DNA from 3 places in the Nocardioides sp. NPDC058538 genome. Region 3 is predicted to be linked to each of the others. Evidence: predicted binding sites of a transcription regulator. Region 3 holds the regulator's gene; each other region holds the start of a gene.
The links. The regulator LexA, encoded in region 3, represses DNA repair genes until DNA is damaged. The targets are predictions, from matches to a motif close to TCGAACANNTGTTCGA.
Positions count from the first base shown of each region.

Region 1: a site for LexA is predicted at 2,447-2,462, ahead of ACFWQC_RS11390 (DUF222 domain-containing protein). Genes of this name have one in related genera too.
Region 2: a site for LexA is predicted at 1,487-1,502, ahead of ruvC (crossover junction endodeoxyribonuclease RuvC). Genes of this name have one in related genera too.

Region 1 covers NZ_JBHXNY010000010.1:15,395-19,457, reverse strand. The annotation lists gene ACFWQC_RS11405 (endonuclease/exonuclease/phosphatase family protein) at 1-705, shown strand, start outside; gene ACFWQC_RS11400 (hypothetical protein) at 735-1,193, shown strand; gene ACFWQC_RS11395 (GNAT family N-acetyltransferase) at 1,449-1,988, opposite strand; gene ACFWQC_RS11390 (DUF222 domain-containing protein) at 2,503-3,711, shown strand.
Region 2 covers NZ_JBHXNY010000019.1:61,268-65,330, reverse strand. The annotation lists gene pdxT (pyridoxal 5'-phosphate synthase glutaminase subunit PdxT) at 1-454, shown strand, start outside; gene ACFWQC_RS17580 (YebC/PmpR family DNA-binding transcriptional regulator) at 570-1,337, shown strand; gene ruvC (crossover junction endodeoxyribonuclease RuvC) at 1,514-2,038, shown strand; gene ruvA (Holliday junction branch migration protein RuvA) at 2,035-2,634, shown strand; gene ruvB (Holliday junction branch migration DNA helicase RuvB) at 2,641-3,723, shown strand; gene yajC (preprotein translocase subunit YajC) at 3,811-4,063, shown strand, end outside.
Region 3 covers NZ_JBHXNY010000020.1:21,750-25,812, reverse strand. The annotation lists gene ACFWQC_RS17955 (MXAN_6640 family putative metalloprotease) at 1-218, opposite strand, end outside; gene ACFWQC_RS17950 (alkaline phosphatase D family protein) at 304-741, opposite strand; gene lexA (transcriptional repressor LexA) at 837-1,604, opposite strand; gene ACFWQC_RS17940 (LysM peptidoglycan-binding domain-containing protein) at 1,787-2,164, shown strand; gene ACFWQC_RS17935 (hypothetical protein) at 2,346-3,242, opposite strand; gene nrdR (transcriptional regulator NrdR) at 3,641-4,063, shown strand, end outside.

The DNA.
Region 1 (4,063 bases), on a different contig from region 3:
ACCTGGCAGGCGCCGCTCTACGCGGGCTCCCGGGCGACCAGCGCCGGCGAGCCGTTGACGGTGATGACCACCAACCTCTTCGAGGGCAAGGGCGACACCGACGCGGTGGTCGAGGCGGTGCGCGCGCACAAGGTCAACGTGCTCGCCCTCCAGGAGATCACCCCGGCTGCGTTCGCGAAGCTGTCGAGGACGCTGCGCGACCAGCTGCCCTACCGGATCGGCGAGGCCGCGCCCGGCACCGCTGGCACGATGATCTTCGCCGATCAGCCGATCACCAAGTCGCGCCGGATCGACACGGCGATGGGGTCGTGGGTCGCCGACGTGGGGGAGTGGCGGGTCGTCGTCGCGCACCCGGCGCCGCCTACGCTCGCAACCTGGCCTGCCGAGCAGGAGCTGATGATCGAGGAGGCGGCCGGGGAGAAGCCCGACCTCGTCCTGGGCGACCTGAACGCCTCGCTCGACCACCACACCGTCCGGCAACTGCTCGACGACGCAGACCTGCAGGACGCGGCCCGGGCCAGCAACGCCGGATGGCAGCCCACCTGGCCGACCGAGGGTTTCGCCGGCGTACCTCTTCCGCCTTCGACCGCGATCGACCATGTCCTGATCGGGGATGATCTGGTCGCGCTGGCGACGAAGACGGTCGAGGTGCCGGGCTCCGACCATCTGGCGCTGGTCGCCTACCTCGGCACTCCCGAGGAGTGACCGCTCGGCCGCTCCGCTAGTTTGTCCGGATGCGTGAATCGGGTTCCCCTGCCTGGCAGGAGTGGGAGCAGGAGCTCGCCAGGAACGGGCGGGTCGAACTCAAGGTAGGCAGGCGCCAAACATGGCTGCTCTTGCTCGGGGCGATCGGATTCACGGTCGTTGGCCTCGCGATATCTCTGAACTCGACCGCACTTGACGAACAGCTGGCTGGGTGGATGAGCGTTGCGTTCTTCGGAGTCATCTGCGTTCCGCTGTTCGTGGTGCAACTCCTGCGGAGTATTGCGATCGTTGTCGATGCGACGGGAATGCACCTGGTGACGGGAAGGCTCCACGGCAGTCTGATCCGCTGGCCGGAGTTGGTGCCGTGGTCAGCGATCCGGCACGCATCGGTGTTCGAGATGGCCAGTACGAAGGTCGTGAGCCTGCATGTCACCGAGGCGTTCGAAGCAGAGTATCTGGTTCAGCTCGGCCCCTGGCGAGGAGGATGATGGCCGCACAACGGCGGCTGCGAGGTGAGCCGAGCCTGGCACTGCCAGGGCCGCTCAAGGCCGACGCCGAGAACGTCGCGGCATGGATAGCGCATGGTGCCTCCCGTCGGTCGGTGGGATAGGCGACGGCTTCCGCCGCGGTCGACACGTCCTCCCTGCGGAGACTCGGTTCCGGTCAGGCCAGATCAGCCGACTGCACGATCGAGGAATTCGCTGACGGCGATCGCGAACGGCCAACGTGTTCGAGACCGACGACTAATCGCCGCGGCGGTGACCGAACCATTGCTCCGCGCCGTAGGCCTCGAACCGATGCACCTCGACGAACCCGAGCCTCCGGGCCAGGCGCAGGGAGCGCTCGTTGGCCACCTGGGTGGTGAGCACGACCGGCTCGCCCGGGAGCGTCTTCTCGATCCAGCCGAGCGCTGCCTGGGTGGCTTCCGTCGCGATGCCTTTGCCCCATGAGGTCTGAAGGAACTCGTAGCCGAGTTCGACCTCGTCGCCCTCCTCGCGTACGTGGTGCGCCCAGGCTCGATCGCGGCGCTGGATCGTGATCCTCCCGATGAACTCGCCCGCGTGCTCGACGGCGAAGATTCCGGGCCTGGTGTTGGGATCCTCGGGGATCAGCTTTTCCAGCTCTTCTCGGGTGTGCTGTGGTCCGCCTAGGTAGGCCTGCACGGTCTCGTCCGTGAGGAGCTCTACCAGTCCTGGTCTGTCCTCGGGCTTGGTCTCTCTCAGGATCAGGCGGTCGGTGACTATCGGGTCTGGGGGCCAGGGCACGTCGCCGAGGGGTTTCATCCTTGGACCGTAGTTGGGATTTGGGGTTGTGCAGGGGCCTTTTTGGCGTACGTGGGTGGTGGGCCTGGTTCGTTGGGTGCTGTGCTTCTTGGTTGGGGTGGGCCGCCGACCCGTTCTTCATGGTCTTCTCGACGGGCCCCGGAGTAAAGGACGGCCTGCGGCCGCCGGCTTCGCCGGCCGCTTCGCGGTCCTTGACACCGGGGCCCGTCGAGAAAGGATTTGGCTGGCTATCGGGGCGGCGGCCGGGGTGTGGCGCGGAGAGATCTTTGCTCGGAAGGTTGGGGTTGCTGGGGGTGGAAGGGTGGCCCCTTCGGGCCACTTACCATCCACAGATGCGAGGCCGTTCGCTCACCGCGAAAATGCATCCTGATCAGGGAAAATAGGTGGCCTGGCAGGGGTGGGAGGCGTAGAATCAGACCCATCACAGCACACCTCTGAAAGGCAAGGCGCGATGAGTCTCGAAGGCGGGATCGACCACTGGGGCACCAACCCCGGCGACGCGATCGACGCTGCCTTGACCGCCATCGAGACCGCCCTCCAAGAACTCCTCGCGACCGACCCCGCCTATTGGCTCACCGGGCAGAAGAAGGACCTGCTGGAACGAGTGGAGAAGCTCCAGGCCCAACAGGCTGCGTTGAAGCTGAGGGTGCTCGCGTCTGCGGGCGACATTGCCGAGGAGACCGGTGCCAAGGATGTGTCGGGGTGGCTGCGGACCGAGCTACTGGTCGACAAGGCGGTTGCTCGCTCCCAGGTGAAGCTCGCGGCGGCGGTGACCAAGTACGAACTCGTTGCTGATGGCCTCGCTGAAGGTGTCGTGTCCCAGAGCCAGGCAAGGGTGATCACCCAAGCCCTCGATGCCATTGAGACCGACCCCGCCGCCAGCGGCGAGGACCTGATCCTGGCCGAGAAGCTCCTGGTCGACTACGCGACCCGCCTGACGGCGAACGAGTTGAAGATCGTCGGGCGACGGATCCTCGCGGAGATCGACCCGGAGCGGTTCGAGGCCGCCGAGGCCCAGGCGTTGCAGCGCGAGGAGGAGCATGCGCAGCGGCGCACGTTCTTCTCCTCCCGTGACAACGGCGACGGGACCATCGACATCCACGCCCGGGTCTCCCGTGCCGTCGGGATGCGGTTGCGGACCCTGTTGGACTCGCTGGCGCAGCCCCGAAAGCTGTCAGCAGAGGACAAGGGTCGCAAGGCTCCGTATGACCGGCTCTTGGGCCAGGCGTTTGCCCGGGTGGTCGAGACCTATGACGTGGACCAGCTCCCCAGGCATGGTGGTCACGGCACCACGGTGTTCATCACCATGAGTGTCGAGGATCTCCGCAAGGACCTGGGCACTGCGGCCCTGGGTTTCGATGGTGAGCAGATCAGCGCTGCTGAGGCTCGCCGGATGGCCTGCAACGCCGATCTGGTCCCGGTGGTGTTGGGCACCGACTCCGAGATCCTGGACTTCGGCCGCACCGCCCGGTTGGCGTATCCGGTCCAACACCGGGCGCTCCGGTTACGGGATAGGTGTTGCCAAGCCGAAGACTGTGATGCACCAGCGGCGTGGACCGAGGCTCATCACTTGAAACCCTGGTCCGAAGGCGGCCTCACGAATCTGGCGAACATGGTCTTGCTCTGCGCGAGCGATCATCGCCGGATCCATGACCCCGACTACGGGTATGAACGACTGCCGAGCGGTCGGATCCGGTTCACCCGGCGCACCCGATCCACCTGATCCGGGCTGGGCTGGCTGGCTCCGCCGTGCCCGTATCCATGCCCGCCACTCGACGATCGCTGGTCTGTGTTCGCGCGTACCGTCGTGTCATGCCACTGCTGCGGGCAGCTGTCTGGTCTGTGACTTCTTCGGTAGGCCAGGCAGATCTGGGCCCCTGCATCTGGCGGTGCTGCCAGCCCTTGGCGTACTCGTCGCCAGCAGATAACCCTGCCCATTCGCCCCGTGCGATCGGTCTGAGAGCGGCTGGGGTCAGCTGAGGCGACACCTTGTGCCTGCCTGACCCCTCTCAGGGCACGCCTTGTGAAGCATTCACAAGGCGTCATCGTCTTGTAAAAGCACGAGGAAGCCCTCC
Region 2 (4,063 bases), on a different contig from region 3:
CGCGCTCATCATCCCCGGCGGTGAGTCGACGACGATGTGGCGCCTGGCTCGTACGTTCGAGCTGCTCGACCCGCTCCGGGAGCGGGTCCGGGGCGGGATGCCGGCCCTCGGCACCTGCGCCGGCATGGTGCTCCTGGCCGACCGGCTGCTCGACGGGGCGGAAGGCCAGGAGACCATCGGCGGGCTCGACATCACGGTCCGGCGCAACGCCTTCGGGCGTCAGACCGAGTCGTTCGAGACCGACCTGGAGGTCACCGGGCTGGACGGATCGGTCCACGGAGTCTTCATCCGGGCACCGTGGGTCGAGGAGATCGGCGACGGTGTCGAGGTCCTGGCGAGCGCGGGCGAGCACCCCGTCGCCGTACGGCAGGACCAGATCATGGCGACGAGCTTCCACCCCGAGGTCAACGCCGACGACAGGCTGCACCGGCTGTTCCTGGACACCTGCTGCTGACGGTGGCCTACCGGACGTAGTTAGAATGGGCACTCTGCTGCCCTGTGACGACTCCGGAGGCGGCTCGACCAGGCTCGAAAAGCACAGACGACGTGGGGCAAAGGACGGTTCAACGATGAGCGGCCACTCAAAGTGGGCAACGACCAAGCACAAGAAAGCTGCGATCGACGCCAAGCGCAGCAAGCTGTGGGCGAAGCTGATCAAGAACATCGAGATCGCAGCCAAGATGGGTGGTCCTGACCCGTCCGGCAACCCGACCCTCTTCGACGCGATCTACAAGGCGAAGAAGCAGTCCGTCCCCAACGACAACATCGAGCGTGCCCGCAAGCGTGGCGGCGGTCTCGACGGCGGCGGCGTCGACTACACCACGATCATGTACGAGGTCTATGGCCCGCAGGGCGTCGCCCTCCTGGTCGAGTGTCTGACCGACAACAAGAACCGCGCGGCGATGGAGGTCCGCACCGCGGTCACCCGCAACGGCGGCACCATGGCCGACCCGGGCTCGGTCTCGCGGCTCTTCGACCGCAAGGGCGTCGTCGTGGTGGCCAAGGCGCAGGAGGGCAAGGAGATCTCCGAGGACGATCTCCTCGAGGCCACCCTCGACGCGGGCGCCGAGGACGTCAACGACCTCGGTGAGTCCTTCGAGATCGTCTCAGACCCCTCCGACGTCGTCGCGGTCCGCACCGCGCTGCAGGATGCCGGCATCGACTACGACTCCGCCGAGGTCCAGTTCGTCGCGAGCATGGACATCCCGGTCGCCGACGCGCCGTCGGCCGAGAAGGTCTTCAAGCTCATCGACGCCGTCGACGACCTCGACGACGTACAGAACGTCTTCTCCAACGCCGACATCCCCGACGAGGTCATGGAGACCGTCGACGCCTGAGCGGCTCGCTGGTCGAGCCGGATTCGTGAGGAACGAGCGAATCAATGTCGAGACCAACACGGTTCTGTCGAGCGGACAGAGGACCGTGTTGGTCTCGACACGCCTCCGCCCAGGGGCTCCGGCGGCTCGACCAGCGATGCCGGTACGCTACGAACAGACGTTCGATGGAGGTGCTGATGCGGGTGCTTGGGATCGACCCCGGCCTGACCCGGTGCGGGATGGGTGTGGTCGACGGGTCGCTCGGTCGGCCGCTGTCGATGGTGGACGTCGGAGTGATCCGTACGTCCTCCGATCTTCCCGTCTGGGAGCGGCTGGTGAGCATCGAGAAGGGCATCGACGCCTGGATCGAGGAGCACCGGCCCGATGCGGTCGCGATCGAGCGGATCTTCGCGCGCTCGAACGTCTCCACGATCATGGGTACGGCCCAGGCAAGTGGCCTCGCCATGGTCTGCGCCGCCCGGCGCGGTCTGCCGGTCGCCCTGCACACTCCCTCGGAGGTCAAGGCCGCCGTCTCCGGCAACGGCCGAGCCGACAAGGCGCAGGTGACCGCGATGGTGACCCGCATCCTGCGGCTCCCGACCCCGCCGAAGCCTGCCGATGCTGCCGACGCGCTCGCGCTGGCCATCACCCATCAGTGGCGCGGAGGCGCCCAGAACCGCATCGAAGCCGCGGTGGCCGCGGCAGGGAAGGTACGCAGATGATCGCGTCCGTGCGCGGCAAGGTCGCCGCCGTCAGTCTCTCCACCGCCGTCGTCGAGGTCGGTGGGATCGGGATCGAGCTGCTCTGCACACCCAACACGCTGGCCACGCTCCGGACCGGCGAGGAGGCTCACCTGCCGACCAGCCTGGTCGTGCGCGAGGACTCGCTGACCCTGTTCGGCTTCACCGACACCGACGAGCGCACCCTCTTCGAGCTCCTCCAGACCGCCTCAGGCGTCGGCCCGAAGCTCGCCCAGGCCATGCTCGCGGTCCTCTCGCCCGATGGCATCCGTCTGGCCATCGCGGGCGAGGACGCCAAGACCCTCACCAAGGTTCCCGGCATCGGCCAGAAGGGCGCCCAGCGGATAATCCTGGAGCTCAAGGACCGGATCGGCGCACCGACCGGCACCGCCTCCGTCCCGGCGCGTGCCACCGCAGCGGCGCCGTGGCGCGACCAGGTCACCGAGGCCCTCGTCGGCCTGGGCTACAACGCCCGGGACGCCGACAAGGCGGTGACCGCGATCGAGCCCGAGGCCGGCGACCAGGCCAACATCTCGTTGCTGCTCCGGGCGGCCCTGCGCACCCTTTCGAAGGCATAAGGACCCATGCACGAGGACGATCTCGACCGGGCCGAGGAAGACTACTTCTCGTCGCTCACCATCGCCGAGGCCGACGGCGACGACCGGGCCGTCGAGGCCGCGCTGCGCCCGAAGACCCTCGACGAGCTGATCGGCCAGCAACGCGTCCGCGAGCAGCTCGGCCTCGTCCTGGAGGCGGCGCGGCAGCGTGAGCGGGCCCCCGACCACGTACTCCTGTCCGGGCCGCCAGGCCTGGGCAAGACCACGCTCGCGATGATCATCGCGGCCGAGATGTCGGCCCCGCTTCGGATCACCAGCGGCCCGGCGATCACCCATGCCGGCGACCTGGCCGCGATCCTGAGCGGGCTCAACGAGGGCGAGGTTCTCTTCGTCGACGAGATCCACCGGATGAGCCGCCCCGCCGAGGAGATGCTCTACCTGGCGATGGAGGACTTCCGGGTCGACGTGATCATCGGCAAGGGCCCGGGCGCGACCGCGATCCCGATCGACCTACCGCCGTTCACGCTGGTCGGCGCGACCACGCGCGCCGGTCTCCTTCCCGGCCCGCTCCGCGACAGGTTCGGGTTCACCGGACATCTCGAGCTCTACGACCCGGCCGACCTCGAGCTGATCGTGCGCCGATCCGCGGGCCTGCTCGACGTCACCCTCAAGGACGACGGCGCCGTCGAGATCGCCGGCCGCTCCCGCGGCACGCCGCGGATCGCCAACCGGCTGCTGCGCCGCGTACGTGACTATGCCCAGGTCAAGGCCGACGGCACGGTCACCCAGCAGATCGCCGAGAAGGCGCTCGATCTCTACGAGGTCGACCCGCTCGGCCTGGACCGCCTCGACCTGGCTGTGCTCGACGCCCTGTGCCGGAGGTTCGGCGGCGGCCCGGTCGGCATCTCCACCCTCGCCGTGGCGGTGGGGGAGGAGCGCGAGACGGTCGAGGAGGTGGCCGAGCCGTTCCTGGTGCGCTCGGGCTTTCTGGCTCGCACGCCGCGTGGCCGGGTCGCGACCCCGGCTGCATGGGAGCACCTCGGGCTGCCGGTACCGGCCAACGCCGAGGCTGCGGCCTGGTCCAAGGAAACGCTCTGGGATGAGGCCTGATTCACAGTCTCAACCAGGTGCCTGGTTAGACTTGCACGTCGCCGTGCGCCTGCCGGCGACCACTCAGACTGTCGGAGCCGAACCCCCGTGGAATTCCTTCCTTTTATCGTCATCATCGTCCTGTTCTACTTCCTGTTGATCAGGCCGCAGCAGAAGCGTGCGAAGCAGGCTCGTGAGCTCCAGCTCAACCTCCAGCCCGGCGACCGGGTGATGCTGACTGCCGGGTTCTTCGGCACCGTGACCGAGGTCGAGGAGAACACGACGAACATCAAGGTCGAGATCGCCGACGGCGTCGTCATCCAGGTCGTGCGCCAGGCCGTGGCCCAGAAGGTCACCGAGG
Region 3 (4,063 bases):
CGGCCGGCGACATGCCGTCCGGGCACGACCTGCCGGGTGCCGCGCACCGACTGGTTGCGCTTGACCTTCTTGGCCGCGGCGAGCGCCTCCCGGGCCGCCTTCTCCGTCACCGGCTGCTCGGCGCTGGTGTCACCGCCGGTCCTCACCGAGGTCGCCGGCGTCGAGCCGGTTGCGGGCATGGTGGCGACGAACGTCGCGACGACCATGCCTGCGATCAAGACGAGGGATCGTTGTTTGCGGTTGATCCGGCGGGCAATGTTTCGCATGAGATACCAGACGTTCGGGAAGGCAGACCTGGGCAGTCTAAGCGCAGAGCGCCGCTGTGTCCGGGGGACACGGCCTAGACATGCGCAGGTCGAGCATGCTCACCTCGAGCAGGTTGCCGAAACCCGGCCGCCGGTAGATGCGGTCGTGGAGGTGGCCGTCGATCTTGGAGGGGGCGGTCTCCACCGCGGCTGTGCCGTCCACGCGCAGCGGCATCCACGCGTCGCGGGCCGGCTCGTGCGGCCGGACGTTCTCGTTGGCCATGCCATAGCCGTACTCGCCGGGACCGTACTCGTAGAGGTAGTCGCCCAGGTGGAGGATCGCGTGCAGGTCTTCACGCGTGGCCAGGTGGCGGTAGGACGCGAACCAGCCGGCCTGCAGGTTGGAGCAGGAGACCACCCCGAAACGTACGTTCTCCGGGGTCGCGTCCGCGGCCGGAGCGGTGCGGGTGCGGCGGTCGATCTGCGTCTGGGTCACGCTGTAGGGAACGACGCAGCCGCCGGCCCTGTCATGGGCCGGCGGCTGGATCTCACGCAGTGTTCCCGGACTCGTTCCGGGAGGTGGCGCAGGACTCAGAGGCTGCGCAGGACCGCAGTCACCTTGCCGAGGATCGTCGCGTGGGTGCCGTCGATCGGCTCGTACGCAGCGTTGTGCGGCAGCAACCAGACCTTGCCGTCCTTGCGGGAGAGCGTCTTGACGGTGGCCTCGCCGTCGATCAGCGCGGCGACGATCTCGCCGTTCTCGGCGGTCGGCTGCTGGCGCACGACCACGAAGTCGCCGTCGCAGATCGCCGCGTCGACCATCGAGTCACCGGAGACCGAGAGCAGGAAGAGATCGCCGTTGCCGACCAGCTGCTTGGGCAGCGGGAAGACGTCCTCGATGCTCTGCTGGCTCGAGGTCTCCTCGGCCAGGATCGGGCCACCGGCCGCGATCCGCCCGACCAGGGGGACCATCGCGGCATCGGGGTTGGGGTTGATGTCGGCCTCGGCGGAGATCGTCGACTCGGGCTCCTCGCCGGACATGGCCTTGCGGTGGGCCATCACCTCCGGGAGGAAGACCTCGAGGGCGCGCGGCCGCTTCGGGTCCTTGCGGATCAGACCACGCTGCTCCAGCGCACGGAGCTGGTGGGCGACACTGCTGGTGCTGGTCAGCCCGACCGCTGCGCCGATCTCGCGCATGCTGGGCGGGTAGCCGCGCTGCTCGATGCTGTCGCGCAGGTGAGCGAGGATGCGCTGCTGACGCGGCGTGAGCCCGGTCGCGTCCGGCGGCCCGTCGGGCAGCTCGCGGACGCGGCTCTTCTTCGAACCGCCTGATCCGGTGCCTGTCTTCTGCGTGGTCATGTCACCACATTAGTCCCTCTGGCACCACGACATCAAACATTTGTTCGACCTCGTGGGCGGCGCGTGTCGGCGTTCGAAAATTCTTGGGGTCGCTACTTGCGTTGTTCGAACACGTGATCTACCTTCGAACATGTGCTCGATCGAACACGTGATCGAGAGACTGGTGATCAGGAGGCCGTGAGATGAGTGCAACAGTCTATGTGCTGCCCGTAGCCGAGCCGCCGCGTCCGGCGCCGGAGGTGCGACGCTCGAGCGTGCGGCTCACTCGTCGCGGCCGAGTCGTCGTGTTCGCATTCGCGCTCGTCGTGCTCTTCGGGATCGCACTGATCGGGGCGAAGGTGGCGTTCGCGGTGGAGAACGGTGCGGACAAAAGTCCCTCCCCCTCCGCCCACACGATGGTCGTCGGCGATGGCGACACGCTCTGGGACATCTCCTCGAAGGCCGTCGCCGGCACCGACTCCTCGATTCGGGAGATGGAGCAGACGATCAAGGAGCTCAACAGCCTCGAGTCCTCGATGCTCGTGTCCGGCCAGACCCTGATCATCCCGACCGCGCCGTAGCGCGCCGCTATAGATGTCCGGCTGCTCCGTCAGCCCGCGCAGCGGGCACCCTGGCAGCCGGCTACCGGGGAAAGGTGAGAGTGCTGCAGACGATGGGAAGCGTCTGCAGCACTCTCGCTGTATTGGAGCGCGTTCGGAAACCCGGAAGCGCCGGCCAGGCGCCGGGTTTCCGAAGGCGCTCTCAGTGGCGCCCGCGGTAGGGGCTGTCCGGCTCGGCTGGCGGCCACTGCTTGTTGCGAGTGCCGTGCCGTGGCGGCCACTCGTCGTCCGGTTCGACCGGCGGGTCCTGCGGCTGACGCTGGGAAGGCATCGCCTGGGTTGCGGCGGGGTCCTGGGTCAGTCGAGCCCGCGAGCCGGTCTGGCCGTAGCCGGCCGGGGTCTGGTAGGCGCCGGACTGATACTGCGGGGAGCCGGCCTGCTGAGTGGGGTAGCTGTCCGTGCCGTATCCCTGCGAGCCGTACCCCTGAGTGCTCTGCGGCGTCGACGTCGGTGTCGGCGGGCTGGAGTAGTAGGGCGCCGGGGAAGGTGGCGGGCTGGTCGGGGGCTGGTAAGCCGACGCACCGTACGCTGCTCGGCTGCCGGTGTTGCCGTAGCCCTGATCGCTGCTGGGGTAGCCGTACGGCGACTGGGAGCCGGTGTCGGTGTAGGCCGAGCGGTTCGAGGTGTCGCCGTAGGGCGGCTGGCTCCCGGTGTCGGAGCTGTGCCGGCCGTACGAACCGGTGTCGTCGTAGCCGTAGGAGCCCGTGCCGTAGTAGTCCTGCTCCGGGTAGTCCTGCTCCGGGTAGGCCTGGTCGGAGTAGGCCGGGGCCGAGTAGTCCTGCTCCTCGACGTAGGCGTTGGAGTGGCTTCCGGCGTAGTCGTCGGTGGGTGGCGTGGTGGGGGAGCCGGAGAAGGCCCGCCAGGCCTTCCCGGCGAAGGTGAAGGTCAGGAAGAGGCAGGCGACTGCAACGACCGCCGCGATGGCGAGCTTCGCCCAGGCGCCGGAATCGCCTCCCCGTGCGTCGGCCCCGAAACCGACGGCGACCCACACGAGCACTCCCCAGATGACGAGGAAGGCCAGTGTCGCGATCGCAGGCAAGATGAAAGGTGGCCGGGGACCGCTTCTGGGGCGCGTGCCTCTCCGCGACCCGACGCGATTTCCTCCGGAGATGTTTGTCACGGGGGTCATTCTTACTCATCTGGGCCAGTCCGTCGCTGCTGAACCGGAATCTTTCGGTGTTTGACCGGCGACACGCCGGACACGCGGGTAAACCCGACCCTCGCTTGCATCGCCGTGGGGGCGGGCGTACGGTTACCACTACATCTAGTAGTTACACCGCTGTAGTTATCCACATCTAGTTCACATGAACGGGCGGATGGCCCACAGCGATGTGGGTGTTGTTCCACAGGGACTCACGCTCATATCCACAGGTTCCACAGGCTCGGGCCGCCAATGAGACGGCCTGGATCCACAGGTCTCACGAGAGGGGCTCTACCGTGCACTGTCCGTTCTGCCGACACAGCGACACCAAGGTGCTCGACTCCCGCGTGGCCGAGGACGGTGGCCAGATCCGGCGCCGCCGGGTCTGCCAGGAATGTGGGAAGCGGTTCACGACCGTCGAGCAGATGCAGCTGATGGTGGCCAAGCGCTCCGGCGCTGCGGAGCCGTTCAGCCGCGACAAGGCGGTGCACGGCGTACGCAAGGCATGCAAGGGCCGGCCGGTCACCGAGGACCAGCTCGCCTGCCTCGGCCAGGAGGTCGAGCAGGCGCTGCGCAGCCAGGGGCTGGCCGAGGTTCCCAGCAACGAGGTGGGGCTGGCGATCCTCGCGCCGCTGCGCGAGCTCGACGAGGTGGCGTACCTGCGCTTCGCGAGCGTCTACCGGGCCTTCGGCTCGGTGGAGGACTTCGAGCGTGAGATC